DNA from 2 places in the Actinokineospora cianjurensis genome. Region 2 is predicted to be linked to the other one. Evidence: predicted binding sites of a transcription regulator. Region 2 holds the regulator's gene; the other holds the start of a gene.

Region 1 (15,237 bases), on a different contig from region 2:
TGAGTTCGTCTTCCTGATCGGCCCATCGGGCTCGGGTAAGTCGACCTTCCTCCGGCTGCTGCTGCGCGAAGAGGTCCCCAGCAAGGGGCGCGTGTACGTGGCGAACTTCGACCTGACCAGGATGGCGCGGCGCCGGGTGCCCCGGCTGCGGCAGTCCATCGGCTGCGTCTTCCAGGACTTCCGGCTGCTGGCGAACAAGACCGTCGCGGAGAACGTGGCCTTCGCCCTCGAGGTGATCGGCAAGCCCCGGCACACCATCAAGAAGGTGGTGCCCGAGGTGCTGGAGCTGGTCGGGCTGGAGGGCAAGGCCGAGCGGATGCCGCACGAGCTCTCCGGCGGCGAGCAGCAGCGGGTGGCCATCGCCCGTGCGTTCGTCAACCGGCCGCTGATGCTGCTGGCCGACGAGCCGACCGGAAACCTCGACCCGGACACCAGCCAGGACATCATGCTGCTGCTGGAGCGGATCAACCGCACCGGCACCACGGTGCTGATGGCCACCCACGACCACTCCATCGTGGACTCGATGCGCCGCCGGGTGGTGGAGCTCGACCTGGGCCGGGTCGTCCGCGACGACGCCAGGGGCGTCTACGGCGTCGGTCGCTGAATCACTCCCGCCCGCCGCCCGCCCCCTCGTCCCCGCCCGGCACCGTCCCCGACCTGGCGGGTCGACGACCACCACCGGGCGGCGGGAACCCAGCCCACCAGTAACCATCCGCAACAGCGAGGAAGCCCAGCCCGATGCGTGCCAGCTTCGTGTTCAGCGAGGTCGTGACCGGTCTGCGCCGGAACATCACGATGACCATCGCGATGATCATCACGACCGCCATCTCGCTGCTGCTGCTCGGCGGTGGTCTGCTGGTGGTGCGGATGATCGACAACACCAAGGAGCTCTACCAGGACAAGGTCGAGGTCAACATCTACCTGACCAACGACGTGTCCGCCTCGGACAAGGACTGCAAGGCCGACCCCTGCCGGGGGCTGCGCTCGCAGCTGGAGTCCGACCCGGCGGTGGAGCGGGTGGAGTTCGAGAACCGCGACCAGGCGTACGAGCGGTTCAAGCGGATCTTCGAGGCGCAGCCGGAGCTGGTGAAGCTGGCCCGGCCGGAGGCGCTGCCGTCCTCGTTCAACGTCCGGCTCAAGGACCCGGACCGGCCCGAGGTGATCATCCAGACCTACAAGGGCAAGGCCGGGGTCGACTCGATCGGCGACCAGAGCCAGTTCCTCGACCGGTTCTTCAGCGCGCTCAACGGTGTGCGCAACGCGACGTTCTTCATCGCGGGCGTGATGGCGGTCGCGGCGCTGCTGCTGATCTCCAACACGGTGCAGCTCTCGGCGTTCACCAGGCGCACCGAGGTCGGCATCATGCGGCTGGTCGGCGCGACCCGCTGGTACACCCAGCTGCCCTTCCTGCTCGAGGCGGTGGTGACCGGCATCATCGGCGCCCTCGTCGCGATCGCGATGCTGGTCGGGGCGAAGCTGGCGTTCCTCGACGATGTGCTCGCCCAGCCCATCAAGTCCGGGGTGGTGAAGTCGGTCGAGGCCGGTGACCTGGCCTTCGTCTCGCCGATCCTGCTGCTGATCGCGATCGGCGTCTCGGCGTTCACCGGCTACGTCACGCTGCGCCTGTACGTCCGCACCTGACCCGGCCCGTGCTGCGTAGAGTTGCCGGTCATGGCTAAGGAACGCGGCCGTAAGGCGATCGTCACCAACCGCAAGGCCCGGCACGACTACGCGGTCATCGACACCTACGAGGCCGGTGTGGTCCTGGTGGGCACCGAGGTGAAGAGCCTGCGCGAGGGCAGGGCGTCCATCGTCGACGCCTTCGCCACCGTCGACGACGGCGAGGTGTTCCTGCGCAACCTGTTCATCCCGGAGTACACGCAGGGCACCTGGACCAACCACGAGCCGCGGCGCACCCGCAAGCTGCTGCTGCACCGGGCCGAGATCGGCAAGCTGATCGGCAAGATCAAGGAGTCCGGGGTCTCGCTGGTCCCGCTGTCGATGTACTTCTCCGACGGCAAGGTCAAGGTCGAGTTGGCGCTGGCCAAGGGCAAGAAGGCGTACGACAAGCGGCAGGACCTGGCCAAGCGCGACGCCAACCGGGAGATCGCCAAGGCGGTCGGGCGCCGTGCCAAGGGCATGGGGTAGGTGGGGACGGCCCCAATGGGCCACGTCGAGGGGCACGCCGCCAAGTCGGGGACGATGCCGGGCGGGGACGAGGGGGCGGGCAGTGCCAACAGCGACCCTCTATCCGGAACCACCGGTCTCGCGGTACCTGGAAGCGGCGCTGCGCTCGGGCGCGCGGTGAGTGAAGCCCGCAGGTGCAGGTTGGCCCTACGACCCGCGAGACGCCCTCCTAGGGCCTGCGTGAGGCATGCTGGCTGACGCGGGGGTACCCGTTGTTGTGCACTGTGGACACGGACCGTTGCCGGGCACGTTCACGGGGCTACCGGTCTTTGAAGAGGTGCTGCGTCGCCACCCAGCGCTAGCGGTCGTTTGGCGCACGCGGGCATGCCGGAGATCTCTCGCGCTGCCCGCGGACTGGACGACTCGGCTGGCAGACCTCTCGGTGACCGGTGGTTGCTCGCTCTGGGCGAACACACCGGGGGAACATAGCCCGGCTCAGGGAAGTTGACGTGATCAGACTCAACTCCCTGGAGGCTGATCCCATGTCCGAGGCTCTGAACCTGCCGGTGCTGCCGCTCGACGACACGGTCCTGCTGCCCGGCATGGTCGTGCCGATCCAGCTCACCGGCTCCGACAACGCCACCGAGGCCCGTGCCGCCGTCGAAGCCGCCCAAGCCGCGGGTGACCAGGCGCGGGTGGTGCTCGTGCCCAGGTTGGACGGCAAATACGCCCGGGTCGGCACGCTGGCGGTGGTCGAACAGGTGGGCAGGCTGCCCGGCGGCGAACGGGCCGCCGTGGTGCGCGGCACCGGCCGGGTCCGCATCGGCGCGGGCACGACCGGCCCCGGCGCCGCGCTGTGGGTCCAGGTCGAGACCGCTGACGAGACGACCGACGCGCGCACCCGTGAACTGGCCCGCGAGTACAAGGGGCTGGTCACCACGATCTTGCAGCAGCGCGGCGCGTGGCAGGTCGTCGACAGCGTGACCCAGGTGGACGACCCGGCCGCGCTGGCCGACCTCGCCGGGTACGCCGCGTACCTCTCCGACGAGCAGAAGGTCTGGCTGCTGGAGACCACCGACGTCACCGCGCGGCTGGAGAAGCTGCTGGAGTGGGGCCGCGAGCACCTGGCCGAACTGGACGTCGCCGAGACGATCCGCAAGGACGTCAAGGAGGGGATGGAGCGCCAGCAGCGGGAGTTCCTGCTGCGCCAGCAGTTGTCGGCCATCCGCAAGGAACTGGCCGAATTGGACGGTAAGCCTGCCTCCGAGGAACAGGACTACCGGGCGCGTGTGTCCGAAGCAGACCTACCGGAGAAGGTTCGCGAGGCAGCGCTGTCTGAAGTGGACAAGCTGGAGCGCACCTCTGAGCAGTCACCGGAGGTCGGCTGGATCCGCACGTGGCTCGACACGGTGCTGGAGATGCCGTGGAACGAACGCACCGACGACGCCTACGACATCACCGGTGCACGGGCGGTGCTTGACGCTGACCACGCCGGGCTTGAAGACGTGAAGGATCGCGTTATCGAGTACCTGGCCGTGCGCAAGCGCCGGGACGAGCGCGGACTCGGCGTGGTCGGTGGTCGTCGTAGTGGCGCCGTGCTGGCTCTGACTGGTCCGCCCGGGGTCGGTAAGACCTCGCTGGGTGAGTCGGTAGCGCGAGCGATGGGTCGCAAGTTCGTCCGGGTCGCGCTGGGTGGTGTCAGAGACGAGGCGGAGATCCGGGGCCATCGGCGCACCTACGTCGGCGCGCTGCCCGGCCGGATCGTGCGTGCCATCAAGGAGGCGGGCTCGATGAACCCGGTCGTGCTGCTCGACGAGATCGACAAGGTCGGCTCCGACTACCGGGGCGACCCGACGGCGGCCCTGCTCGAGGTGCTCGACCCGGCGCAGAACCACACCTTCCGCGACCACTACCTGGAGGTGGAGCTCGACCTGTCCGACGTGGTCTTCCTGGCCACCGCGAACGTGGTCGAGGCCATCCCGGCGCCGCTGCTCGACCGGATGGAGCTGGTGCAGCTCGACGGGTACACCGAGGAGGAGAAGGTCACCATCGCCCGCGACCACCTGCTGCCCCGGCAGCTGGACCGGGCCGGGCTGACCGCCGACGAGGTGGTCGTCACCGAGCAGGCGCTGCGGCTGCTCGCGGGGGAGTACACCCGCGAGGCCGGGGTGCGGCAGCTGGAGCGGGCGATCGCCCGAGTGCTGCGCAAGGTCGCGGCGAAGTTGGCGGTAGGTGATGCGGTGGGCGACTTGGTGCCCTCGCGTGTGGACGCGCAAGACCTGCGCGGTTACCTCGGGCAGCCGAGGCACACGCCAGAGTCGGCGGAGCGGACCGCGGTGCCAGGTGTGTCTACCGGGCTCGCTGTCACCGGCGCGGGTGGCGATGTCCTGTTCGTCGAGGCGTCCCTGGCGGAGAAGGCGACGGGCGCGGCCGGGGTGACGTTGACCGGGCAGTTGGGTGACGTCATGAAGGAGTCGGCCCAGATCGCGCTGTCGTTCCTGCGGTCGCACGGCCCCGCGTTGGGCCTGCCGGTCGCGGAACTGGCCGAGCGGGGGGTGCACGTCCACGTCCCGGCGGGCGCGGTGCCCAAGGACGGGCCGAGCGCGGGCATCACCATGACGACCGCGTTGGCGTCGCTGCTGTCCGGTCGTCCCGTGCGCTCGGATGTCGCGATGACCGGCGAGGTGTCGCTCACCGGGCGGGTGCTGCCGATCGGCGGGGTGAAGCAGAAGCTGCTCGCCGCCCACCGCGCGGGCATCACCACGGTCCTGTTGCCGCAGCGCAACGAACCCGACCTGGACGACGTGCCGGAGTCGGTGCGGCAGGAGCTCACCATCCACCTCGTCAGCGATGTCCGTGACGCGCTGCGGTTGGCTCTAGAGCCACAGGAAGCGCAACTGGCCGCGTGACATAAGCGGCGGGTGGGTTGGCAACAGCCCACCCGCTGCTAGGTGTGCGGCTCGACTGGCGCTCGGTCCTAGTGCAGAGAGCCACGCCGGTAAGGACTAGAACCGCCCACGGGACCGGGCCTTCGAACAGGTTGGGGCCGTCGGGTGAGAATCCGCGGACGGTCAGGCCCAACAGTCCGGTAGCCGCAAAGAGGAAGCCTGCGGTGACACCCGTGGCTGAGGGGATAGCCCTACCTGCGCCGGTTTCGAAGCGGCCGAAGACACGGACTAGAGCGGCGAGCACCAGACCGACACAGGTCACCCACATCGGCGCTACCGCGAACCACTCGACCGAACCCGGCTCCGGCGTGCGATAGCCCATGCCGAGGACCATGACGCCAGCGACGACCACGAGCGCGGGCATGTGCCAGAGGTAGATCGTGGTGCTGCGCGCCCCCACCGCCCGGATCGCCGGACCGTCGAGGCGGTTCAGCACCGGCCTGGCGAGCAGCAGCAGACCCAGCTGGCCGACCGCGAGCGGCAGCAGGACCGCGGCGGGCGGGCTCATGTTCGACATCGGCGCCCCGGGCATCCCGATCATGCTCGGCGCGTACGGCCCGAAGGCCACCATCGCCGCGACCACGGCGAACCCGCCGACCGCCATCGCCGCGTGTGCCCGCCTGCCCAGTTCCAGCCTGCCGTCGGCGTAGCAGATGCCGAGCTGGTGCACCGCGACCCAGATGACCACGGCGTTGACGAACCCCGCCTCCGGCAGGCCCGCGAAGCGCACCACGTCGACCAGGACCGCCAGCGCGGCCAACGGGACCAGCACGCCGAGCCCGAACCGCTCGTGCGCCCGCGCCATCACCGGCGTCACCGCGACCACGACCAGGTACACCACGAGGAACCACAACAACTGCGCGCTGATGCCGCCCGCGACGTCGACCGGCTGCGGCGCGACCCCCGCGCGCAGCAGCAGTTCCGGCAGCACCACCCACACCGCCGCCAGCGGCAGCACCGGCACCACCAGCCTGCGCAGCCGCCCGGCCAGCCACGCCCTGGGGTGCCCGGACGCGCGGTAGGAGTGCAGGTTCGCCGCACCGCCCGCGAAGAACACCACCGGCATCACCTGCGACAGCCAGGTCAACAACCACCACCCGGGTGTTGCCAACGCGTTCCCGGTTTCCACGGTGTGCCCATTGCTGGCCAGCACCGGCATCAGCCAGTGCTGGCCGACCACCAGCACCACCGCCGCCACCCGGATCACGTCCAAGAACGGGTCCCGCGTCGACCTGCCCACTGCCGCCCCCCTGCCTTCCACCGGCGTCTTCCTGCCGGGTTCGAGCATGTCGGGGCCGGTGCGCGGGGGCAGCGAGGCCAGCAGGTGTCCTGGTCCGGGTGGCGGCACCAGCGCCAGGGGTGGGGCCAGCCCTACCTCCTGTGAATTCACAGGTGTTTTCGCTATTCAACCGACGGATATGCGGGCCTCGTGCCGCGATAGGGCACGAGCTATGGACTGAACAGCGGAATTCATTCCCGTGTCCTGGCGGCACTGGGTGTGATTGTGGTTGTTTCTCACGACCGGCATGCCGAGCCGGTCAGGAAAGTCGTCCCCTGATCCCTGCATCGCTTTATTGGAGTAATCCCATGAGACAAGTTCGCGCGAGCCTGCGCAGACGCGTTCTCGGCGCGGGGGTGGTCGCCGCCACCGCAGCCGCGTTGGCGGTGGGCATCGGAACCGCCGAGGCCGCCGAAGGTGTTGTCATCGGTGCCGACCGCGCCGACGCCATCCCCGGCAGCTATCTGGTGACATTCAAGGACACCGCCGCCATCACATCCGATGTGGACCGTGCGGTGGCCGATGTCGCGAGCCGCTACGGCGCCACCGCGCGCACCACGTGGCGCCACGCGCTGCGCGGGTTCGCGGCGTCGATGTCGGCCACCCAGGCCCGCAAGCTCGCCGCCGACCCGGCCGTCGCCCTGGTCGAACAGGACGCGGTCGTGCGGGTCGCCGGGAACCAGCCCAATCCCCCGTCGTGGGGCCTGGATCGCATAGACCAGCGCAACCTGCCGCTGGACCAGAACTACAACTACGACACCACCGGTGCGGGCGTCACCGCTTACATCATCGACACCGGTATCCGTACCTCGCACCGCACCTTCGGCACCAGGGCCACGTGGGGTACGAACACCGTCGACACCAACAACACCGACTGCCACGGTCACGGTACGCACGTGGCGGGCACGGTCGGCGGCACCGAGTACGGGGTCGCCAAGGACGTCAAGCTGGTCGCGGTCAAGGTGCTCAACTGCGCCGGTTCCGGCTCCAACACCGGCGTGGTGAGCGGCGTCGACTGGGTGACCCGCACCGCGACCAAGCCCGCCGTGGCCAACATGAGCCTCGGTGGCGGCGCCTCCGCCACGACCGACACCGCCGTGCGCAACTCGATCACCGCGGGCATCACCTACGCGGTGGCCTCCGGCAACGACAACACCAACGCGTGCAACTCCTCCCCGGCGCGCGTGACCGAGGCGCTGACCGTCAACGCCACCGCCGAGTCCGACGCGCGCGCGTCGTTCTCCAACTACGGCACCTGCACCGACCTGTTCGCGCCGGGGCAGAACATCACCTCGTCGTGGAAGGACAGCGACACCGCCACCAACCGGATCAGCGGCACCTCGATGGCGACGCCGCACGTGGCCGGTGCCGTTGCCAGGTACCTGCAGGGCCACCCGAGCGACACGCCGCCGCAGGTCGCCACCGCGATCCTGGCCCAGGCGACGTCGGGCAAGGTCACCAACCCGGGTACCGGGTCCCAGAACAAGCTCCTGTTCACCGGTGAGGGCACAGGCACCCCCACCACCGTCACCCCGCCCGGCAACCAATCGGGCACGGTAGGCACACCTGCCAGTCTGACGTTGTCGGCCAGCGGTGGCACCGCGCCGTACACGTGGACCGCGTCTGGGCTGCCCGCCGGGCTGTCTATCTCTAACGGCGGCGTCATCTCCGGTACTCCCACCACCGCGGGTACCTACAACGTGACCGTTACCGCTACCCCATCGGCAGGCACGCCGGGGAGCGCCTCGTTCACCTGGACGATTGTTGCCCCGCCTGCGGGCGACGCCGAGGTCACCGACCCCGGTGACCAGACCGGCCGCGTCGGCTCACCGGTGAACCTGACCCTGCGGGCTACCGGCGCCACACCGCCGTACCGCTGGTCCGCCGTGGGTCTGCCCGCCGGGCTGTCTATCTCTACCGACGGTGTCGTCACCGGTACGCCTACCACTGCTGACATCTACGGCGTCACCGTCACCGCTACCCCGTCGTCGGGCAACCCGGGCAGCGTGAAGTTCAACTGGACCATCACCGACGCGCCCGGTGGCGACATCACTATCGCCAACCCGGGTCCGCAGTCAGGCAAGGTCGGTGTGAAGGCGGGCCTGAAGCTGGTCGCGACCGGCGGCACGGCCCCGTACTCGTGGTCGGTCACCGGACTGCCGGACGGTCTTACCTCCGACCACGGCGGTAGTGACACCCTGGTTGTTCGCGGTACGCCGAGCAAGGCTGGCACGTTCCGTGTGACTGTTACCGCCACCGGCACCACTGGCGGCAGCGGCTCGGCCAGCTTCGACTGGACCATCAGCGACGGTGGCGCCGTTATCACCATCACCGACCCTGGCGCGCAATCGGCGAAGGTCGGCCAGCGGGTCAGCGTCGCGCTATCGGCTTCCGGTGGCACTGCGCCGTACCGCTGGTCTGCGCGTGGTCTGCCCGGTGGGCTTTCCATCGACGGTAGTGGACTCATCACCGGTACTCCTACCGCTGAGGGTACGTACTCGTCGGTGGTCTTCGCTGCCGCCACTGACGGCCAGGGCACTGTCGTCATTGACTGGACCGTTGGCCCTGCCAGCACCTGTAGCGCCAACCCGCAGTTGGTGACCAACCCCGACCTCGAGAACGGCAGCACCGGCTGGACCCAGACCGCGGGCGTCATCGGCTCCCACGGCGGCCAGGGCATCCCGGCGCACAGCGGCACGTACTCCGCGTGGCTCGGCGGCCGAGGCACCACCGCCACCGAGAACTTCGGCCAGTCCCTCACCATCCCGACCGGCTGCACGTCGTACACCCTGTCGTTCTGGCTCTACATCAACACCTCCGAGACCACCCAGACCCTCGAATACGACAAGATGTCCGTCCGCTTCGGCACCACCACCCTCAAGACCTACTCCAACCTCGACGCAGGCGCCTACCAACAGATCACCGTTGACGTCAGCGCATACGCGGGCCAAACCCCCACCCTCCAGTTCCTCTCAACCGAAGACGCCTCACTGCAAACGTCGTTCGTCCTCGACGACATCACTCTCGCAGTGAGCTAGTGGAAACCGCTCGTGGGGCGACTGACACCCAGCCGCCCCACGAGCGAATAGCCCACCACGGCCCCCGGTGTGCCCCACCGGGGGCCGTAGGCCGTTCACAACCTCTAAGCTCCCAGAACGCCTTCACGCAGAATGCAGCAAGACGACACCAACAACCCAACCGGGCTACGGCGTCTCGATCTCCGCAGGCGTGGGCGCGGCAACATCAACAGCTTGCCCCCAGTCGCTGTAACTGGCGCGGGACGACTTCCCGCTCCGGTCGTCGATGTGCGCGTCGAACCGCACCAACCGCCCGCCCGCCCCCACCCACACGTCAACCGGGAACGCCCTGTCCGGCAGCATCGACAGCACCGTCTCGCTGACGCCGAACCCGGATCCGGTCGGATTCACCTGCACCCGGTACCGCGTCGCGTCGCCGTCCTGCGCCGACTCGATCAACTTGCCCGCGCCGAGGTCGGCGGCCAGGACGCGCGGGTCGAGCGACCCGAATCCGCCCGTCACCGCCGCGATCGCCTGGTCCGACTTGTTCGTCGACCTCGGACTGATCTCCCGCCACTGCTTGCTCGGCGGTCGAGACAAGTAGGTGTGGTCCCCGAGCGCGAGCACCTTCCACGTCTCTTGCCCGTTCCCGACCTCGACCTGCACCGCGGCCTCGGGCTGTTCCAACCGCGCCGCGCCCGAGGACACCATCGACTCAAAGCCGGGCCTGGACGGGATGGTGATGCGCACCGTCTTCTCCCGGCTCGCCGCAACCTCTAGCGCCGACCCGAGCGCCTTAGCGTCACCGAATTCGGCGACAAAGTCCTTCGAACATCCAGATAACGCCAACAACAGGCAAACCACGGCGACGGCACCGCGCATATCGACCACCCCCTAGAGCCGCACAATAGCCCTAGCCGCGGTCGAGAAAGGTAAGGACCGCGCGGACCCTGCGGTGCTCTTCCGAGCTGGGCTCCAGCCCGAGCTTGGAGAAGATGTTGCCCACGTGCTTCTCGACCGCGCCGTCGGAGACCGTCAGGGAGCGGGCGATGGCGATGTTGGACAGGCCCTGCGCCATCAGGCCGAGGACCTCCCGTTCGCGCGGGGTGAGCAGGTCTATCGGGTTGCGTCGTCCTCTGGCCATGAGCTGTGCGATCACCTCCTGGTCGATGCAGGTGCCGCCACCGGCGACGCGGTGCACGGCGTCGACGAAGTCCGCCACGTCGGCGACGCGTTCCTTGAGCAGGTAGCCCACGCCCCCGGCGCCCCCGGCCAGCAGTTCCACCGCGTAGCGCTCCTCGACGTACTGCGAGAGCACCAGCACCGGCAGCCCGGGGATCTCCTCCCGGGCCCGCAGCGCCGCCCGCAGGCCCTCGTCGGTGAACGTCGGCGGCATCCGCACGTCGACGATCGCCAGGTCGGGGCGGTGTTCGCTGACCGCGCGCAGCAGCCCGTCCCCGTCGTCGACCGCCGCGACGGTCTCGATGTCCTCGTCGGCGAGCAGCCTGGTCACCCCGACGCGCAGCAGCACCGAGTCCTCGGCGATCACCACGCGCACGGGAGGTCTGCCCTGATCACTGTCGGCCCACCGATGGGGCTCACCACGGTCATCACGCCGTCAATCGTCGCAGCGCGGTCCGCGAGCCCGGCGAGGCCACCCCCCGGGCGCAGGACGGCGCCTCCGTCGCCGTCGTCGGTGATCTCGACGACGACCTGGTCGCCGGTGGCCCGGTCCGCGCGCCACACCCGCACCGTGACCGCGTTGGCGTTGGAGTGCTTGGCGATGTTGGTCAGCGACTCGCCGACGATGAAGTACGCGGTGCTCTCCACCGCCGCAGGAGGCCGGGGCTCCACGTTGACAGTTACCTCTACCTGCACCGGGCACTTAGCCGCCAGCGATGACAGTGCCGCGTCCAGTCCCCGGTCGCCGAGCACGGCCGGGTAGATCCCCCTCGCGAGGTCGCGCAACTCGGCCACGGCGAGCTTGGCGTCCGCGTGCGCCTCATCGATCAGGGCCTTGGCCATCTCCGGGTCCGCGTCCAGCTTGCCCTTGGCCCTACCCAGCCCCATCGCGACAGCCACCAGACGCTGCTGCGCGCCGTCGTGCAGGTCGCGCTCGATCCGCCTGCGTTCGGCCTCCGCCGCGTCGACCCCTCGGGCCCGCGACGCCTGGAGGCGGTTCGCCCGCGCGGTCAGGTCCTGCGTGCGGTCGGGGCCGAGCATCGCGATGGTCAACTGCGAGTGCAGCCAGGCGTAGCGGGGCGCGAGGAACAGCGCCAACGGGAACAGCGGGATGCTCACGATCCCCAGCGCGAACCCGATGACCGACAGCGGGAACTCCATCATCAGGTAGGTGATGTCCCGCCAGGTCCGCCGATCGGTCATCAGGGTCTGCCACTGCCGCAGCACCCCCTCCTCGCCGGGGACCATCACCGGCCGCGTAGGCAGATCGGCGCCGAGCAGCAACCGCGCCCACGCTCTATGGACGTTGCCGAAGGCCCTCGCCAAGAGCGCTGCTCCGACAAGGATCGCCACACCGACCCAGATCACCACGGTGCTGATACCGACGCTGATGAGCGTGACCGTGACGACGAAGGTGAACAGGCTAAGAGGGAACGCGCCGATCAGGTACGCGATCGCTCGCGCGGGGTGAGGGTAGGTGCGTGACTCCATCTTTAGACCCCACTCGGCAGCGGCTCGGCATGGTAAGAGCCGAAGAACGACGGCGCGGGGCCTAGCAGCGCCCTGGCGTAGTAGGCGTGTGCCCGACCGAGGCCCTTGGTCACCGGTAGCGCCACCGCCAACAGCAGCAGCCCCAGCGCCGCGAACGGCAGCGACTCCACAAACGAGTCGACCACGATCAGCGGGTGGTCCCAGTCACCGACCCGCCAACTCTCCTCAGGCAGGTACCGGTAGTAGATGGGCAGGAACAACAACCCGAGCGTGAGCGACCACATCGTGACCATCACCGTGAACTCGAACACCCCGATGGGCAGCAACAGCACGAAGTAGCTCACATCCCGCCACGTCGCGACGTCCCGCACCCGGGTCTTCCACCGGCCACGCTCCGGCAGCGGCACGTACGGGCTGGCGATGTAGGTGTCGAGCATCGCGTAGATCCGCGCCCGCTCCACCCGAGCACCCAGCCTGGCCCCCACGACCGCCAATGCCAACACCGGCAGCCCCACCCAGACCACCGCCGTGCTCAACCCCACGCTGAACAGCGTCACCACCGCCACGAACCCCGCGATCCCCAGCGGCAGGTTCATCGCCAGGTACCCGAGCGACCCCAACACCGACGGGTTCGGCCGCGTCCCGTCCCGCTCGATGACCCCACCACTGTCGACCGCGCCCATCGCGTCCCGCCTCCTCATGCCGTTGACCACCAGCATCGCGGCCAGAACGGCTCCCCTCCATGGGGGACGCTACCGAGCCACGGGTAGGGCTGTCCCTACCTCCGGTATCCGGGGTGAAACGCGAACCAGGGAGCGTTAGACTGAACGGAAGTTGTCCCAACCCACACGGGGGTGAACGGTTTCGACTCTGGACGTCGAGTCAGGGGAAGCGTGCAGGTGCAGGCGAGATGACCACCTCAAGCGTCGCTCGCAAAACAATAAGCGCCAAGACTAACAGTCGCGCTGACTTCGCCCTCGCTGCCTAAGCGAGCGCAAGTCTGTCGGCCCGGGGACGCCTCCGCCCCGGTAGCCGGCATCAGCTAGGAGGCTCACCGCCCGCCCCGGTCACGGGGGCGAAGCGGGAAACCCACAGTGGCTGGGCCCGTCACACCGGCTTGTTCGCGTGACCGGTGGGGCCGAGTAGAGACATCGCGAACTGCGCACGGAGAAGTCCTGATGAAGCGACAGAGGACCCGGGTTCGATTCCCGGCACCTCCACGAGCGACGGGCGACCCATACCTGCGGAGAGCGCAGGTGGGGTCGCCCGTCAACGTTTCTGGGGGGCGACCCCCCAGACCCCCACGGTGCGGTGGTTGCGTGGTGTGGTCGCTCCCGAACCAGCGTTCCGGCTTGCCACGGAGATCGGCGGCAGGAAGGCGAACCCATCGCCGCAGGCGGCCGGCGGTACCTCATCGTGATGAGGGTGGACTACCACCACTGGGGGGACGCGGTGAACGTGCAGGCGCCCCCGCCAGGGGAGGTCGAGACGGTCAGCCCCTGATCGTCTCGGTGCGGAGGAGGTTCGAGGAGTGCGCGGCGGTGGTGAGGCGTTTGCCCGGCCAGCTCAGGACCGCGAGGGCGGCGGTCTTGAACTCCGGGCGCGTGCCGGTAAGAGTCTCCACGACGTCCTCTAGATCCGGGTTGTGCCCGATCAGCAGGACTGTCCTCGCACCCTCTGGCACTGACCGCAGCACGGTCAGTATTGACTCGGCGCCCTCCCCGTAGAGCTGCTCGTCGAAGGTCGTGGGCGGGACGGCGGTTAACTCGGCCGCGGCCAGCTCCCAGGTCTGCCTGGTGCGGGTCGCGGGCGAGACCAGGGCTAGGTCGATCGCCTCGACGTTGTCGGCCAACCACCTGCCGACCGCGGGGGCGTCACGCCGACCGCGGTCGTTGAGCGGGCGACGGTAGTCCGGCACGCCCTCCGGCCAAGCCGACTTAGCGTGTCGCAGCACCACCAACCGGCGCATGGGCTCCTCCTCATCAGTGGAACCCCCATCGAACCAGCTTTACTTTCGTCAGTGTCGACAACGCACCCCTGGCTTGTAGCGTCGGTCGGGTGGAACGGACGCGAACAGTCGCCGTTGATGTTGCGATCGGGGTAAGCCTCTGCACGTTGTTCGGCCTAGAGGTCCTGTTGAACATGCCGGTCGCGAAGCTCACATGGGACGTGTTCGCGCTGTTCGGCCTGCTCGTGGTCGCGGTCGTGGTGTCCCGGCGGCTCCCTCTAGTGTCGTTCATCCTGGCTTCTGCCGGTTTGGCCTACCTGGTGCTGGCGGGTATCGGAAGCGCCAGTTTCACCATTGCCGCCGTGTTGACGAGTTACCTACTCGGGCGCCGCTTGGCGGGACCTCGACCGGCCGTTTACGCGTTCAGCGCTCTAGCCGCTGCCGGGCTCGGTTACGCCATGTTGCTGGGTGTCATCCGGGGCAGGTTGGACACCCAGGTGATGCAGTGGCTGTGGATGGTGTTCGGTCTGGTCCTGCTCGCCGTGTGTCCGTGGTTTGCGGGTCGGTTCATGCGGCAGCGGGCCGACCTGCTGCGGGCCGGGTGGCAGCGCGCCGAGCAACTGGAGCGGGAGCAACGGATCATCGCCGAACGGGAGCGGCTGCGTGAACGAGCCCGTATCGCTCAGGACATGCACGACTCGCTTGGTCACGAACTGGCTCTTATCGCGCTCCGCGCCGGTGGCTTGGAGGTCGATAGAGGGCTCGACCAGCGTCACCGCCAAGCGGCCGGTGAGCTGCGCGTGACTGCCGGACAGGCTTCGGAGACGCTGCGCACGATCATCGGCCTACTGGGGGAGCCGGGGAGGCTGGCACCGCTGCGGCCTACCAACGACTCGGTCGCGGACCTGGTCGAGAGGGCTAGAGCCTCCGGCATGACTGTCAACCTTGATGGCGAGGTTGACGTGAACGGCGTCGTTGGGCTTGCCGTGCGTCGGGTTGTCCAAGAAGGGTTGACCAACGCGGCCAAGTACGCACCGGGGGCCTCGGTGGACGTGCGAGTCGAGCGGAACGACAGCGTCACATCGGTATCCGTGGTCAACGGGCCTCCGGTCCGGTCGGTTGCGGCTGATGAAGGCACCAAGCGCGGGCTCATCGGGCTGCGGGAGCGGGCGTTGCTCATGGGCGGCACGTTCGCGGCCGGGCCGGAGAGCGGCGGGTTCGCGGTCCGAGTACGGCTGCCGCACG
Region 2 (15,237 bases):
TATCGGCCCGGATGACGGGGTACGGCCTCTCGTAGTAGTCACGCCGCGTCGGGTCTACCGAGTCGGTGAGGCCGGTGGCGTTCTGCAGGGCTCCCACGGCCTCGTAGGCATCCGCTAAGAGCTCGCCACGGCTGCGGTAGTCCTGTGCGGCGAGCACGCCTCTTAGCGTCACCTGAAGCGTGGGATGCGGGAGTTGCGCGAAGGCACTACCCAACCACTTGCTGTACGGCGGATACCGCTTGGCCAGCAACAGGCACAGCCGCATCAGCTCACGGACCTGCCTCGCGGCGACGACAGCGGACCCGAGTTCGTCCCCCACCTCACCGGCGCGTCCGACGAACGCTTCCTCTTGCGCTAACCGCTGCCACTGACAGGCGAGGACATAGCGCCAGACGTCATCGGGGTACCAGGCGATCGCGGCGCGTAGCGGGTGCAGGACATCGAGACCGTCGTGGAAGACCGCACCTGCGGTGATCTCGGCGAACGCCTGGGTCGGCGTGGACAACCAGTCGAAGGTGGTGACGCCATCCAGCGGGTTGAACCCGAGAGCGCGGACGGCCCACGTGCCGGTCTCGGCGACGTCGATGCGGTGGTTGACGGGGCCGTCGGTCACCGCCATCGAACCGAGGGGGTTGGCGTCGAAGTGCGTGGGGTAGCCCAGGAAGGTCTTGGGCAGCGTGTGCGACAGGTCGTCCTGGATGCGTTCGGCTTCGGCGGGGTCCGCGACGAGGATCTGGCACCTCGGTCCCCACTCGTGGTCGGCGGAGATCGCGGTGTCGAAGCCGAGGACTTCCGACCCGCTGCCGAGCCGTCCAGCGGAGTGCGGCACGTCGAGTGTCGGCGCTACCGCCTCTTGGTAGAAGCGCCGGGCGAGATCGAGCCCCTTGATCACAGATCCCCCTGCGTGTGGCGATCAGGCCGGTGGCTGACGCACCATGGAGTATGGCTGGGCTGTGGGCGGCACGCGCGGGAATTGCGGAGGATGCGGTTCGGGCGCGGTTCCTGCGGCGGGTTTTCGCCCTGCCTGGGACGCGGTTGGGGCTGCCGCGCGTCGGTGGCCGTCTGCACCTGCGGTGGAACTACTGGTGGCAGGCGCATCTGCTTGATTGCCTTGTCGATGCCAGGTTGCGTGAACCAGAGGCCGAGCGGGACAAGGTGATCGCGGCGCTGGTGCGGGGTATCCACGTGCGCAACTTCGGAGCGTGGACCAACCGCTACTACGACGACATAGCCTGGCTCGGGTTGGCGCTACAGCGGGCGGGTGGGTCGGAGCGGGCTCTAGCCGCCATCGAGGCCAGGTTGCGTTCAGGGTGGACAGACGACCTGGGCGGTGGGATCTGGTGGCGGAAGGGGGACACGTTCAAGAATGTCCCCGCCAACGGCCCCGCCGCGATCTTCCTGGCCCGGCGGGGTGACCACGCCTGGGCGAGGACCGCGCTCGACTGGATGGACCGGACGCTGGTCGATCCCGAGACCGGGTTGCTCTGGGACGGTGTCCGGGTCGGCGGCGAGGTGGTGGAGACGATCTACACCTACTGCCAGGGCGTGTTCATCGGTGCCGCCGTCGAACTGTCCACACCGGACCTCGCGGCACGCACCATCCGTGCGGTCCGCAGGCACGTGGCCACCGCGCACGTCCTCCCCGGGCAGGGCACCGGCGACGGCGGCCTGTTCGCGGGCATCCTGGCCCGCTACCTGGCCCAGTCCGCGCTCCGGCTGCCCACCGCCGAGGCGGACACCGCCCGCCGCTTGGTCTTCGCCTCGGCCGACGCGCTCTGGCGCCACCGGGTGATCACCGCCGACGGGCCGCTGTTCGGCACCGACTGGACCACTCGCAGCGGCCAGCAGCGCGACCTGTCGGTGCAGTTGTCGGCCTGGATGACCCTGGAGGCGGCCGCGCTGCTCGCCCGCGCGGGCGGAGCTTCGCCGAACGGGGTGTGATCCGGCCCGATCGCGGGTATGTCGGGGCCACTTGCCGCCCCCGTTGGGAGGAGTTGACCCGATGTCCGACGACCTCGGCTTCACCGGTGACCTGGACACGTCCGTCCCCGAGGACAAGCAGCGCCGCGCCGCCAGGGTGGTCGCGGGCATCGCGGCCGACGCCGCCGAGTGCGCGATGCTGCTCGACATGCTCGGCCTCTCCGCCGAGATCGGCGGCAAACGTGAGCACCACCGCGCCGCGTGATGTGTAGGCCCCGCCCCCTCGGGTATGCCTTGGGAGAACCCGACGAAGCACGAGGAGGCTGATCGAGTGTGAGCACGATCATCGAGACCGTTGACGTCGCCGTCCCCGTGTCCACCGCGTACAACCAGTGGACCCAGTTCGAATCCTTCCCCGCCTTCATGGAGGGCGTCGAGCAGATCCGCCAGGTCGACGACCGCAACACCCACTGGGTCACCAAGATCGGCGGCATCACCCGCGAGTTCGACGCCACCATCACCGAACAGATCCCCGACGAACGCGTCGCCTGGAAGTCTGTCGACGGCCCCGAGCACGCAGGCGTGATCACCTTCCACCGCCTCAACGACCGCGAAACCCGCGTCACGGCCCAGATGGACATCGACCCCGAGGGCTTCGCCGAGAACGTCGCCGACAAACTCGGCATCATCGACCGCCGAGTGAAGTCAGACCTCAAGCGCTTCAAAGACTTCATCGAAACCCAAGGCACAGAATCCGGCGCCTGGCGCGGCGACGTAGCAGCACCCACCCAAACCCCGCCGCCACTGTAAGACTTTGTAACAGCTAGACCCCGAGCCCCCCTGGGCAGTCGCCCAAGGGGGCTCGGTGCTGTGACGGACACCCCAACCTGGCCGTCATGGTCCTCACAAACGTTGGCCCCAACGCGCCCCCAAACAACGTTGGCCAACCACACGCCCCTCTACGACGTTGGCCAACCACGCGCCCCTCTCAGGCGTTCGCCAACCACCCGGCCCTCACAGACGTTGGCCAACCACGCGCCCCTCTGCAACGGCCAACTACGCACCCCTCTGCAACGTTGGCCGACAACCGCTCCTCGGAGTCGCTGGTGCCAGGCCGGCTCGATGGGGCGGACTTGTTTTGTGTGGGGGAGCAGTGCCCGTAGCGTCGTTCGCGGACAGGGCCATGCTCTTCGGCCCCTGCTTTGCGGTCCTGCCACGGGTGCTGCCGGGGCCCCGCACAAAACAAGTTCGCCACATCGAGCTTGCTCGAAACTCGCGCCAGGCCAATGCCGAAGGCGAGGCGTTCACCATCGACGCCGCAGGCGAGCACGAGAGCCGCAACCCCCCAGCCCAAGATCAAACCCGCCAAAGCACCCCCCGATATACAGCTTACCGGCAGGGGCTGACAAACCGCCCAGAGCGAGCCACCGCCCTGTGGACAACCCACCTCACAAGATCAAACCGCCCCAAGCACCCCCCAACACACAGCCTACGACCGCACACCACCACCCCAGAACACCCAGCACAGCACCTGTGCACAACTCCGCCCCATGTGGACACCCCCCAAACACAAAAGAGGCCGACCCCCACCGGGACCGGCCTCCACCACCCACCCACCTACCGCTTCTGCGGCCGCCACACCACCAACGCCGTCTGCTGCCGCACCGGCACCAGATCCCGCCGATACGACTTGTGCACCGCAGCAGCAGCCTGCTCAGCCGCCGCATAAGCCGAAGCCAACTCTTCAGTCAACTCAGCCACCCGCACCCGCAGTGCGTCAACCTCGTTCTCCAACTCGATGATCCGCTTGATCCCGGCCAGGTTCACCCCAGCCTCCTGCGACAACCGCTGCACCTCGCGCAGCAGCGCGATGTCGCGGATCGAGTAGCGCCGCCCGCCCCCCGAGGTGCGACCGGGGGAGACCAGTCCCTGGCGGTCGTAGCTGCGGAGGGTTTGGGCGTGCAGGCCGGAGAGTTGGGCGGCCACCGAGATCACGAAGACGGGGGTGTCCTCGTCGGTGCCGGGGGGGAACGGGTTCACGACTGCCTCGCCTTCTGGACCAGTGCGGTCAACTCCGGCCTGGGGTCGAGGTCGGCGGTGGCCTTGGCGTAGGTCTCCAGGGCCGCCCTCGCGTCGTCGTCGAGGTCGTTCGGGACGGTGACCTGGAGGGTCACCAGCAGGTGGCCGGACTGGCCGTCGCGGCGTTGGACGCCCTTGCCGCGTACGCGCAGGACGCGGCCGGACGCGGTGCCGGGGGTGACGTTCAGCGAGACCACGCCGTCGAGGGTGGGCACGGTGAGCGTGGTGCCGAGGGCCAGTTCGGTGAAGCTGACCGGGACCTTCAGCGTCAGGTCGTTGCCGCTGCGGCCGAACACCGGGTGCGGCGAGACGTGCACGCGGACGTACAGGTCGCCTGCCGCCGCGCCGCTGCGGCCCGGTTCGCCCTGGCCTGCGAGGCGGATGCGTTGCTCGTCCTCGACGCCTGCCGGGATACGCACGGTCAGCGTGCGGGTCTTGGTGTTGACGCCCTCGCCGCCGCAGTCGGGGCAGGGGTCGTCGATGATGCGGCCGGTGCCCCGGCAGTCGCGGCACGGCTCGCTGAAGGCGAACGCGCCCTGGCTGCGGCTGACCAGACCGACGCCACCGCAGGTGAGGCAGGTCTTGGGGCTGCTGCCCGGCCGGGCGCCCGAGCCGTGGCAGGTGTCGCAAGTGGACGGACTCGACAGTCGCAACGGGACTGTCGCGCCCCTGACCGCCTCGACGAAGTCGAGCCGGACGTCGGTCTCCACGTCGGCGCCGCGGCGGGGCCTGGTGGCACCGGCGCTCCCGCTCTTGGCGCGGTTGAACAGGTTGCCGAACAGGTCGCCGAGCCCGCCGCCACCGCCGCCGAACCCGCCCTGCTGGCCGCCGAACGCGTCGCCGAAGTCGTACCCGCCGCCGCCGAACCCGCCGCGGGAGCCGAACATCGAGCGGGCCTCGTCGTACTGCTTGCGCTTCTCCGGGTCGCCGACCACCCCGTACGCCTCGGACACCGACTTGAACCGGGCCTCGGCGTCGGCGTTGCCGGGGTTCGCGTCGGGGTGCAGCTCGCGGGCGAGCTTGCGGTACGCCTTCTTGACCTCGGCGTCCGAGGCGTCGGAGGAGACGCCCAGCTCGCGATAGAAGTCCTTGTCGATCCAGTCCCTGGCACTCACCGGACGTCCCCTCCTCTCGTGCTAGCCCTGCGCCGCGGGTGCGGCTTCCGCGTCGGTGACCGCGACCAGCGCGGCCCGCACGACCCGGTCACCGATCCGGTAGCCGCGGCGCAGCACCCCGGTCACCGTGGGGCCGGACACCTCCGTGGAGGTGTTGTGCTGCACGGCCTCGTGCACCGACGGGTCGAACGGCTCGCCCTCGTGGCCGAACGGTTCGAGGCCCGTCTTCTGCAGCGAGCTGGTCAGCTTCTCCGCGACGGCCTTGAACGCGCCGGTCAGGTCGCCGTGCGCGGCGGCCCGCTCGACGTCGTCGAGCACGGAGAGCAGGTCGGTGACCACGGCGGCCTTCGCCGACGTGACCACCTGCTCGCGGTCCCGCTCCACCCGCTTGCGGTAGTTCGCGTACTCGGCCTGCAGGCGCTGCAGGTCCGCGGTGCGCTCGTCGAGCTGGACCTTCAGCGCCGCGGTCGGGTCGAGCTCCGGCTCCACCACGCCGTCGACGCTGCCGTCGACGACCTGGCCGGGCTCGGCCTCCGGGGTGGACGGGGCGTGCGTGCCCGCGGGCGCGTCGGCCTCCTGGCGAGCGTCCTGCGCCGGGACCTGGGGCTCCTCGGGGAGGTCGCCCTGGTGCTGCTCGCTCACGCGGTCACCTCACCTGCGATCGGGGTCGAGGTCACTTCTTGTCCTTGTCCTCGTCGACGATCTCGGCGTCCACCACGTCGTCCGCGGCGTCGGCCTTGGCCTGGCCCTGACCCTGGCCCGCGTCCTCGGCGCCACCGGCGGGCGCGCCGGAGTTGGCGTAGAGCGCGGAGCCCATGGTCTGCGACTCGGCGGCGAGCTTCTCCATCGCGGCCTTGATGGCGGCGATGTCGGTGCCCTTGAGCGCCTCGTTCGCCTCGGCGAGCGCGGCGCCGACCTTCTCCTTGGCCTCGGCCGGGATCTTCTCGTCGTTGTCCTTGACGAACTTCTCGGTCTGGTAGACCAGCGACTCGGCCTGGTTGCGGACCTCGGCCTCGTCGCGCCGCTTGCGGTCGTCCTCGGCGTGCGCCTCGGCGTCGCGGACCATCCGGTCGATGTCGTCCTTCGGCAGCGCGGAGCCACCGGTGATCGTCATCGACTGCTCCTTGCCGGTGCCGAGGTCCTTCGCGTTGACGTGGACGATGCCGTTCGCGTCGATGTCGAAGGTGACCTCGACCTGCGGGACCCCGCGCGGGGCAGGCGGCAGGCCGGTCAGGTCGAAGGTGCCGAGCTTCTTGTTGTCCGCGGCGAAGTCGCGCTCGCCCTGGAACACCTGGATGCCCACGGTGGTCTGGTTGTCGTCGGCGGTGGAGAAGATCTCCGAGCGCTTGGTCGGGATGGTGGTGTTGCGCTCGATGAGCTTGGTGAACACCCCACCCTTGGTCTCGATGCCCAGCGACAGCGGGGTCACGTCGAGCAGCAGGACGTCCTTGACCTCGCCCTTGAGCACACCGGCCTGCAGCGCGGCGCCGACCGCGACGACCTCGTCGGGGTTGACGCCCTTGTTCGGCTCGCGGCCGCCGGTCAGCTCCTTGACCAGCTCGGCGACGGCGGGCATCCGGGTGGAGCCGCCCACCAGCACCACGTGGTCGATCTCGCCGACCGAGACGCCCGCGTCCTTGACCACGTTGTTGAACGGGGCCCTGGTGCGGTCGAGCAGGTCGGCGGTGATCCGCTGGAACTCCGCGCGGGTCAGCGTCTCGTCGAGGAACAGCGGGTTCTTGTCCGCGTCCACGGTGATGTAGGGCAGGTTGATGTTGGCGCTGTTCGAGCTGGAGAGCTCGATCTTCGCCTTCTCGGCCGCCTCGCGGATGCGCTGCAGGGCCATCTTGTCCTTGGTCAGGTCGATGCCTGCCGACGCCTTGAACTTCTCCACCAGCCAGTCGACGATGCGCTGGTCCCAGTCGTCGCCGCCGAGGTGGTTGTCGCCGCTGGTCGCGCGGACCTCGACGACGCCGTCGCCGATCTCGAGCAGGGACACGTCGAAGGTGCCGCCGCCGAGGTCGAAGACCAGGATGGTCTGCTCCTTGGCGCCCTTGTCCAGGCCGTAGGCCAGTGCCGCCGCGGTCGGCTCGTTCACGATCCGCAGCACGTTGAGGCCCGCGATCTGCCCGGCCTCCTTGGTGGCCTGGCGCTGGGCGTCCTCGAAGTACGCGGGGACGGTGATCACCGCGTCGGTGATGGTCTCGCCGAGGTACGCCTCGGCGTCGCGCTTGAGCTTCATCAGCACGCGGGCGCTGATCTCCTGCGCGGTGTACGCCTTGTCGTCGATCGCGTCGGTCTTCCACCCGGTACCGATGTGGCGCTTGACCGAGCGGACCGTGCGGTCCACGTTCGTGACGGCCTGGTTCTTGGCGGGCTGCCCGACCAAGACCTCGCCGTTCTTCGCGAACGCCACGATGGACGGGGTCGTCCGCGAGCCCTCCGAGTTGGCGATCACCGTCGGTTCACCGCCCTCGAGGACGGCGACGACGGAGTTGGTCGTCCCCAGGTCGATGCCGACCGCTCGCGCCATGGTTTCCTCCTGCTTGGTGCTTCGCCTGTGGTGTCCGGCCCACTGCGGGGCCGGGCAAAGTTGAGCCTACCGGACTGAAGTTCCTAACTTGAGTCCGGCCCGCTCAACCTTCCTGCACCCGCAACGAAGCACCCCGGTCGGTTGTTCCCGGCGTGAGCGCCACCACTGAACCGGGTGATGACGGTGGCTGCTCGGGCTCCGGCTCGGCACTGACCTCGACCGACTCCGGTGCGCTGACCTGCGCGTTCACCACCGTGTCCACGACGTGCAGCACCGACGCGCGCATCCCGGCCGCGGTCACCTCAGCCCGCACGGCGCGCTGCAGGTCCGCGGCGACGCTCGCCAGCAACACGTGTGCGAGGGCGTCGCGGTCGCCCGCCGCCTCCGCCTCGGTGAGCAGCGCGGCGACGTGGCCGTGCCAGTAGCGGTAGGCCGCGATCCGGTACCGGGTGCCAGGGCGCGCCGTCTCGGCGAGGTGCACCAGGTCGAGGTGGTCGGTCAGGAAGGTCAGGTACGCGTCGAAGAAGGCCACCAGCCGCGCCGCCGGGTCTCCCCCCGGACCCAGCGGCGCCGCCCCCTCGGCCACCCGCGCCCGCAGCCCGCGCTCCCCGTCGTCGAGCAGCGCGGCGGCCAGCCCCGACTTGTCGCCGAACCGCCGGAACAGGGTCCCCTTGCCCACCCCGGCCGCCGCGGCGATCTGGTCCATCGTCACCTTGTCCACCCCGCGCTGGGCGAACAGCGCGCGGGCGGCGACCAGGATGCGCCGCCGGTTGCGCGCCGCGTCGGCCCGCTCGTGGATCACCGCGCCGACCCCGGACCCCGGCTCGCCCTTGACCCCTTGCGCTGCGAGAACCTGCTCTGCCATCAGCCGAACCTCACCGTCACGTCGCCGCTGTCCGCGTTGAGTTCGAGGTGGTTCGGCGAGTCGCGGTAGTCGCCGATGCCGTTGTCGACATCCCCGCTGTCGGTGTGCGCGCTCACCCGGTACTCCCCTTTCGGGACGGTGACCTGCACCGACCCGCTGTTGGTTGTCGCCTTGACCCCGGCGGCCTTGGTCAACCGGACGGTGACGCTGCCCGACTGCGCCGACGCGTCCACCGCGCCGTCGACCCCCTGCGCGGTGACCGAGCCGGATTCGGCGCGCAGGGTGGCGGCACCGACGTCACGGGCCGAGACGTCCCCCGACTCGGCCTCGACGGCGACCTTCCCCTTGACGTCGACCAGGTCCACCGAACCGGACTCGGCCTTGACGTTCACCGCCCCGGACACCCTGCGCACCTTCACCTCCCCCGAGCTGACCCGCAGGTTGACCGTCGACGCCCCCTCGACGTCGACGGAACCCGAGTCGAGGCCCCCCGAGACGGTCACGCCCTCCGGCACGACCACCTCGTAGTCGACCCAGCAGTTGCGCACCTCGCACTCCCGCAGGACCAGCACATCGCCCTCGACCCGGTGCGTCACCCCCGGCCTGCCGTCCAGGTAGGACACGGTGCGGTGCACGCTGGCCGACGGGCCGACCCGCAACCGCACCGACCCGGCGGCGCCCTCGATCCGGACCGCCCGGATCGTCTCGCCGACCGCGGCGTCATCGCTGAACCGCTTCGTCGCGATACCGCAGGCGGCCGACGAGGAGAGCAGGACCGCCACCCCCACGGCGGTCACCCCCAGCACCCCTCGTCGTGACCGCCCCGCCACCACACCGCTTGCCATGACACCCCCACCGGAACCGCACATCACCAGGAGAAACCGCTACCGCGACGCTAGGACCGCAGACCGGTTGCCGGGATCCGGGACGCCCCCGACCCTGCCCTGAAGTTGTCCCTACCCCCAGGTGGTACACCGTCCCGTTTCCGCTGGTCAGCGTCCCCCGACTACCCGCACCCGAGACTAGGGTCCCCGGTGTGCGCCGACATCGGACCCGGGTCTTGGTTCGGGTAAGACTTTGGTCCTAGGCGGCTTCAGCGCAGCGGGGCGAGCAGGTGCTCCACGACCGGGAGCAGTTCGGCCGCGGTCGGCGGCTCGTCGTCGATCAGGCCCTGGGTGAGCATGCCGTCGAGCGCGGCGAGGAAGGCGCGGAAGCCGACCTCGTCCGGCTGGCGGCCGAGGCTGGTCAGCACGTCGATCCACAGCCGGGCGGCCGGTCGCAGTTCCGGGCGGCGGGCGGCGAGCAGGTACAACTCGAACTGCGCCTTGGTCTGCCCGCGCCGGGGTCCGAGCGCGTCGGCCAGCATCTCGGCGACCGCGCCAGCCGGGCCGCTGCCCTTGATCCGGCTGGACTCGATGAGGTCCCTGGTGCGCGCCGCGAACTCCTCCGCCGAGTGCACGAGGGCGGCGACGAGCAGGTCGTCGAGCGCGGCGAAGTGGTAGGTGATCGACGCGGGCGGGATCCCCGCCGCCGCCGCGACCGACCGGTGCGACACCCCGGCGACGCCGTCGCGCTCGACCACCAGCAGCGTCGCCCCGATGATCTCGCGCTTGCGCCGGTCGCCCCTGGTCCTGCGGCCGTCGACCCTGCGGTAGGTCCTCACAGCGGGCCGAGCCGGGTGATCGCGGGGAGGATGGGCGGTGGCACCGGGCCAAACTACCTGAACAGGTGTCCAGGAAGTTACCGAGGTGTGCGCCACACTTGACCGACTTAGGCTTCTCAAAGTCGGTTACCGGCCAGTAAGAAAGCGTAGGGTCCACCCACCCGCACCCCGACGACGGAAGGGCACCACCACATGGGCGCCGTGCAGCTGGCACTGGGGTTGGTCGCGGTCGCGGTCAGCCTGGTCGCGTGGGGCATGTTCGTGCGGACCGTGGCGCGGATGGTCGCCGTCATCCGGCTCGGCCAGCCCGACGCGACCCGCAACGGGCCGTTCGTGCCGAGGATGAAGACGCTGGTCGCGGAGTTCGCCGCGCACACCCGGATGAACAAGTTCCGCCACGTCGGGCCCTGGCACTGGCTGGTGATGTGGGGCTTCCTGATCGGGTCGGCCGCGCTGTTCGAGGCGTACGGCGAGGTGTTCGTGCCGACCTGGGGCTGGCCGGTCCTCGACCACTGGAACCTGTGGCACCTGCTGATGGAGCTGCTGGGCGTCGGCACGATCGTCGGCGGTGTGGCGCTCGCGATCATCAGGCAGCGCAACCACCCCCGCCGCGCCGACCGGCTGTCGCGGTTCCAGGGGTCGAACCAGTGGCAGGCGTACTTCGTCGAGGCCGTGGTGATCTTCGAGGGCGTCGGCATCCTCGGCGTGCGCGCGGGCAAGGCGGCGCTGGGCGCGCACGAGCTGCCGACCTGGGCGGCGTTCGTGACCAACCCGCTCGGGCAGCTCCTCCCGGCGAGCCCCGACCTGGTGTCCGCGCTGGCGTTCATCAAGCTGATGGGCGCCATGGTGTGGGTGTACGTGGTCGCCAAGAACATGACCATGGGCGTGGCCTGGCACCGGTTCAGCGCGTTCTTCAACATCTACTTCAAGCGTGAGGACGACGGCGGGGTGGCGCTCGGCCCGCTGCGGCCGATGATGTCCGGCGGCAAACCGCTCGACTTCGAGGAAGCCGACCCGGAGAAGGACGTCTTCGGCGCGGGCAAGGTCGAGGACTTCACCTGGAAGGGCTGGCTGGACTTCACGACCTGCACCGAGTGCGGCCGCTGCCAGTCGCAGTGCCCGGCGTGGAACACCGGCAAGCCGCTGTCGCCGAAGCTGGTCATCACGCAGCTGCGCGACCACGCGTACGCCAAGGCTCCTTACCTGCTCGCGGGCGGGAGCAGGGACATGGCGGGCGACGAGGTAGGTCTAACCGGGGACAACCCGTACGCGGGCATCGATGTGCTGGCTATCGCCGAGTCCGAGCGGGCTCTTATCGGGGACGACGGCGGGGTCATCGATCCTGAGGTGCTGTGGTCTTGCACTACCTGTGGCGCTTGCGTCGAGCAGTGCCCGGTGGACATCGAGCACGTCGACCACATCGTCGACATGCGCCGCTACCAGGTGCTGATCGAGTCGAACTTCCCGTCCGAGCTCGGCGGGATGTTCAAGAACCTGGAGAACAAGGGCAACCCGTGGGGTCAGAACGCCAAGGACCGGCTGGCCTGGACCGAGGACCTCGACTTCGAGGTGCCGGTGTTCGACGGCGAACTGGCCGACGACACGGAGTACCTGTTCTGGGTCGGCTGCGCGGGCGCGTTCGAGGACAGGGCCAAGAAGACGACGCGCGCGGTCGCGGAGCTGCTGCACACCGCCGAGGTGAAGTACACGGTCCTCGGGCCGGAGGAGACCTGCACGGGCGACCCGGCGCGGCGGGCGGGCAACGAGTTCCTGTTCCAGATGCTGGCGCAGCAGAACGTCGAGGTCATCAACGCGGTGTTCGAGGGGCGCGAGGCCGGTAAGCGCAAGATCGTGGTGACCTGCGCGCACTGCTTCAACACGATCGCGAACGAGTACCCGCAGCTCGGTGGCAACTATGAGGTCTTGCACCACACGCAGCTGTTGAACAAGTTGGTGCGCGAGCGTCGACTGGTTCCGGTGGCACCGGTTACGGAGGACGTCACCTATCACGACCCGTGCTACTTGGGGCGGCACAACAAGGTCTATGAAGCGCCGCGCGAACTCGTTGGCGCTTCCGGTGCGCGGTTGCGCGAAATGCCTCGGCACGCGGATAGGTCCATGTGCTGCGGTGCGGGCGGTGCGCGGATGTGGATGGAAGAGCGCATCGGTAAGCGCATCAACATCGACCGCGTTGACGAGGCTCTCGGGACCGCACCGTCGAAGATCGCGACTGGCTGCCCGTTCTGCCGCGTGATGCTGACCGACGGGGTCACCGCCCGGCAGGCGGACGGTCTCGCGGGGCAGCACGTCGAGGTGGTGGACGTCGCGCAGTTGCTGCTGTCGGCGGTGCGGCGGGGCAAGGAGCCGCTGGACACCCCGACCGACGAGGTCGGCACCGGGACGCCGTTGCCGGATGAGGACAAGTAGCCGGTCCTTGACAGCGCCCCCGACCTGCCCAGGTCGGGGGCGCTTCTCGTATCGCGGGAAAGTTGTTCCGCTATCCAGGAACATTTAGCTACGGTAACTACATGGGACGACGCTGGTGGATCCTCGCGATCGCGGTCGCCGCGCAGGCCGCGGTGACCAGTCTGGTCTACGGGCTGCCCTTCATGCTGCCGCAACTGCGGGCCGAACTGGGGTTGTCGCTGACCGAGGGCGGGACGCTGGCGGTGGCACCGGTGCTCGGGGTGCTCGTCGCGCTGATCGCGTGGGGCGCGGCGACCGACCGGTTCGGCGAGCGGCTCGTGATGGGCATCGGCATGGCGGGCACCGGGCTCGCGGGCCTGGCCGCCGCGTCGACGACCGGGGTGGTGGGGCTGGTCGTGCTGATGATCGTGGCCGGGGTGTTCTCGGCGTCGATCACCTCGGCCAGCGGGCGGGCGGTGCTGGGGTGGTTCGAGGCGTCCGAACGCGGGCTGGCGATGGGGATCCGGCAGACGTGCACACCTATCGGCGTCGGTTTCGCCGCTCTAGTCCTACCGGCTGCGGGAGAGGCTTGGGGCTACCGCGCGGCGCTGCTCGTACCTGCGGCGTTATGCCTGGCCTTGGCGATCGTCGTTGCCCTGTGGCTGGTGGACCCGCCACGCACGGCAGCGCGCACCGCCACCGAGACCCGGTCGCCCTATCGGACTCTGACGCTGTGGCGGGTGCACACCGCTAGCGCGCTGCTAGTGGGGCCCCAGTTCATCTCCAGCACGTTCGCGTTGACCTACCTGGTCACGGAACACGGGTGGAGCGCGGTTACGGCCGGGGTCGTACTGGCCATCGTCCAGATCTTCGGCGCGGCGGGCCGGATCGGGGCGGGGGTGTGGTCGGACCGGGTGGGCAGCCGGATGCGTCCGATGCGGATCATCGCGGTGGCCGTGGCGGCGGCGCTGATGATCTGGGCGTTCGGCGGGTCGTCGTGGGTGGCCGTGGTGGGGCTTGTCGCGGTGCTGGTCATCTCGGTGACCGACAACGGACTGGCGTTCACCGCCACGGCAGAACTAGCGGGCCCGTTCTGGGCAGGGCGCGCGCTGGGCATCCAGAACACCGGTCAGAACGCCATGGCACTGGCCATCGCCCCGCTGTTCGCGGTAGTCGTAACCGCCTTCGGCTGGCCGTTAGCCCTGTCCCTGGCGGCAGCCTTACCTCTGGCCGCCGCCCTGATCACCCCGGTGGGTCAGCGCTTGGTCTCGACCCGGTGAAAGTTCAGGTATGCCTTAGAGGGCGTCGGCCCGCGCTGCCCCTGGTAGCGCGACCCGGCTTCCTTCGAGCCGTAGGGGAACTCGGCGGCGGACGACAGCCGGAACAGGCAGAGCTGCCCGATCTTCATCCCCGGCCACAGCGTGATCGGCAGGTTCGCCACATTGGACAGCTCCAACGTGATGTGCCCGGTGAACCCCGGATCGATGAACCCCGCCGTCGAGTGCGTCAACAACCCCAACCGCCCCAGCGACGACTTCCCCTCCAGCCGCCCAGCCAGGTCATCCGGCAACGTGACGGCCTCGAACGTCGACCCCAGCACGAACTCCCCGGGGTGCAGCACGAACGGCTCATCGTCCTCAGCCTCGACCAACGACGTCAGGTCGTCCTGCTGCTGCCGCGGGTCGATGTGCGTGTACCGCGTGTTGTTGAACACCCGGAAGAACCGGTCCAACCGCACGTCAACACTCGACGGCTGCACCATGAGCGGCTCGAACGGCTCCACCCCCAGCCGCCCCGAGGCCAACTCTTCCCGCAGGTCACGATCGCTCAGCAACACCCCCACACCCTAACCGCGCCACCTCCCCGTGACGCGCCCACCCGGGCCGTGTAGGCTGACGGCGATCTTCACTGCGGATGTAGTTCAATGGTAGAACATCAGCTTCCCAAGCTGAATACGCGGGTTCGATTCCCGTCATCCGCTCAACCAGGGCTACCCATGTCCAAGGAATGCTTGGACCTTGTGGTTTCGCCATTGCATCTGGGGGCCGAGCCCCCAGGCCCCCACGGGGCGGTTGGCGCCGGAACCAGCGTTGCTCGTTCGGGGCTGACGGCCCCTTACGTCGAGTATGTGACCAATAGGGTTGTCGCCCACGGGGCGGTTGGCGGCGGAACCAGCGTTGCTCGTTCGGGGCTGACGGCCCCTCGCGTCGAGTATGTGACCAATGGGTTTGTCGCCTACGGGGCGGTTGGCGGCGGAACCAGCGGGGATTCGCTTGAACCTTCGGCCCGCACATCGAGTATGTGGCCGATGGGTTTATCGCGTGCGGTGTGATCACTCCGGATATGGCGTTGTTTGGTTGTGTGGCAATGGGCGGGGCCCGGGGAGGGTGGGCTCCCCGGACCGGCCGGCAATGGGGTTACTGCTGGATGGACCAGACTTCGGGGGCGGTGTAGCCGTTGGCCCACATGCGCTCGATGGACTGGCGCTCCTGGGCGTTCGGGCTGGCGTTGTGGCAGGAGGTCCCGGCGCCGCCGCCGGACATCAGTTCTGAGCACGGGCCCTGGTAGTGGTCCTTGAGACCGAGTGCGTGGCCCGTCTCGTGCGCGGTGATGCGGACCTTGTCGTACTTGGCCATCTGCTGGAAGTCGATGTAGA

What was found. Region 2 encodes HspR, which represses chaperone genes until heat shock. Its sites were predicted from a motif close to ANNTTGAGTNNNNNNNACTCAANNT; they were not measured.
Region 1: lon (endopeptidase La) is a predicted target of HspR. The motif match lies at 2,629-2,653, and genes of this name have one in related genera.

Annotation. Positions count from the first base shown of each region.
Region 1 is NZ_RCDD01000008.1:212,302-227,538, reverse strand. Features, by position in the region: gene ftsE (cell division ATP-binding protein FtsE) at 1-604, shown strand, start outside; gene ftsX (permease-like cell division protein FtsX) at 739-1,641, shown strand; gene smpB (SsrA-binding protein SmpB) at 1,672-2,148, shown strand; partial or broken gene CLV68_RS35530 (amidohydrolase family protein) at 2,228-2,532, shown strand; gene lon (endopeptidase La) at 2,670-5,036, shown strand; gene CLV68_RS30695 (acyltransferase family protein) at 4,972-6,465, opposite strand; gene CLV68_RS30690 (putative Ig domain-containing protein) at 6,663-9,392, shown strand; gene CLV68_RS30685 (LppX_LprAFG lipoprotein) at 9,558-10,253, opposite strand; gene CLV68_RS30680 (response regulator transcription factor) at 10,285-10,929, opposite strand; gene CLV68_RS30675 (sensor histidine kinase) at 10,917-12,044, opposite strand; gene CLV68_RS30670 (sensor domain-containing protein) at 12,047-12,745, opposite strand; RNA gene ssrA (transfer-messenger RNA) at 12,895-13,267, shown strand; gene CLV68_RS30660 (SixA phosphatase family protein) at 13,537-14,013, opposite strand; gene CLV68_RS30655 (sensor histidine kinase) at 14,103-15,237, shown strand, end outside.
Region 2 is NZ_RCDD01000001.1:875,280-890,516, reverse strand. Features, by position in the region: gene CLV68_RS04135 (DUF4037 domain-containing protein) at 1-892, opposite strand, end outside; gene CLV68_RS04130 (glycoside hydrolase family 76 protein) at 943-1,941, shown strand; gene CLV68_RS04125 (hypothetical protein) at 2,003-2,185, shown strand; gene CLV68_RS04120 (SRPBCC family protein) at 2,254-2,730, shown strand; gene CLV68_RS04115 (heat shock protein transcriptional repressor HspR) at 3,538-3,960, opposite strand; gene dnaJ (molecular chaperone DnaJ) at 3,957-5,114, opposite strand; gene grpE (nucleotide exchange factor GrpE) at 5,136-5,756, opposite strand; gene dnaK (molecular chaperone DnaK) at 5,788-7,647, opposite strand; gene CLV68_RS04095 (TetR/AcrR family transcriptional regulator) at 7,751-8,512, opposite strand; gene CLV68_RS04090 (DUF4097 family beta strand repeat-containing protein) at 8,512-9,309, opposite strand; gene CLV68_RS04085 (TetR/AcrR family transcriptional regulator) at 9,606-10,175, opposite strand; gene CLV68_RS04080 ((Fe-S)-binding protein) at 10,368-12,602, shown strand; gene CLV68_RS04075 (MFS transporter) at 12,704-13,861, shown strand; gene dcd (dCTP deaminase) at 13,837-14,418, opposite strand; tRNA gene CLV68_RS04065 (tRNA-Gly) at 14,492-14,562, shown strand; gene CLV68_RS04060 (snapalysin family zinc-dependent metalloprotease) at 14,999-15,237, opposite strand, start outside.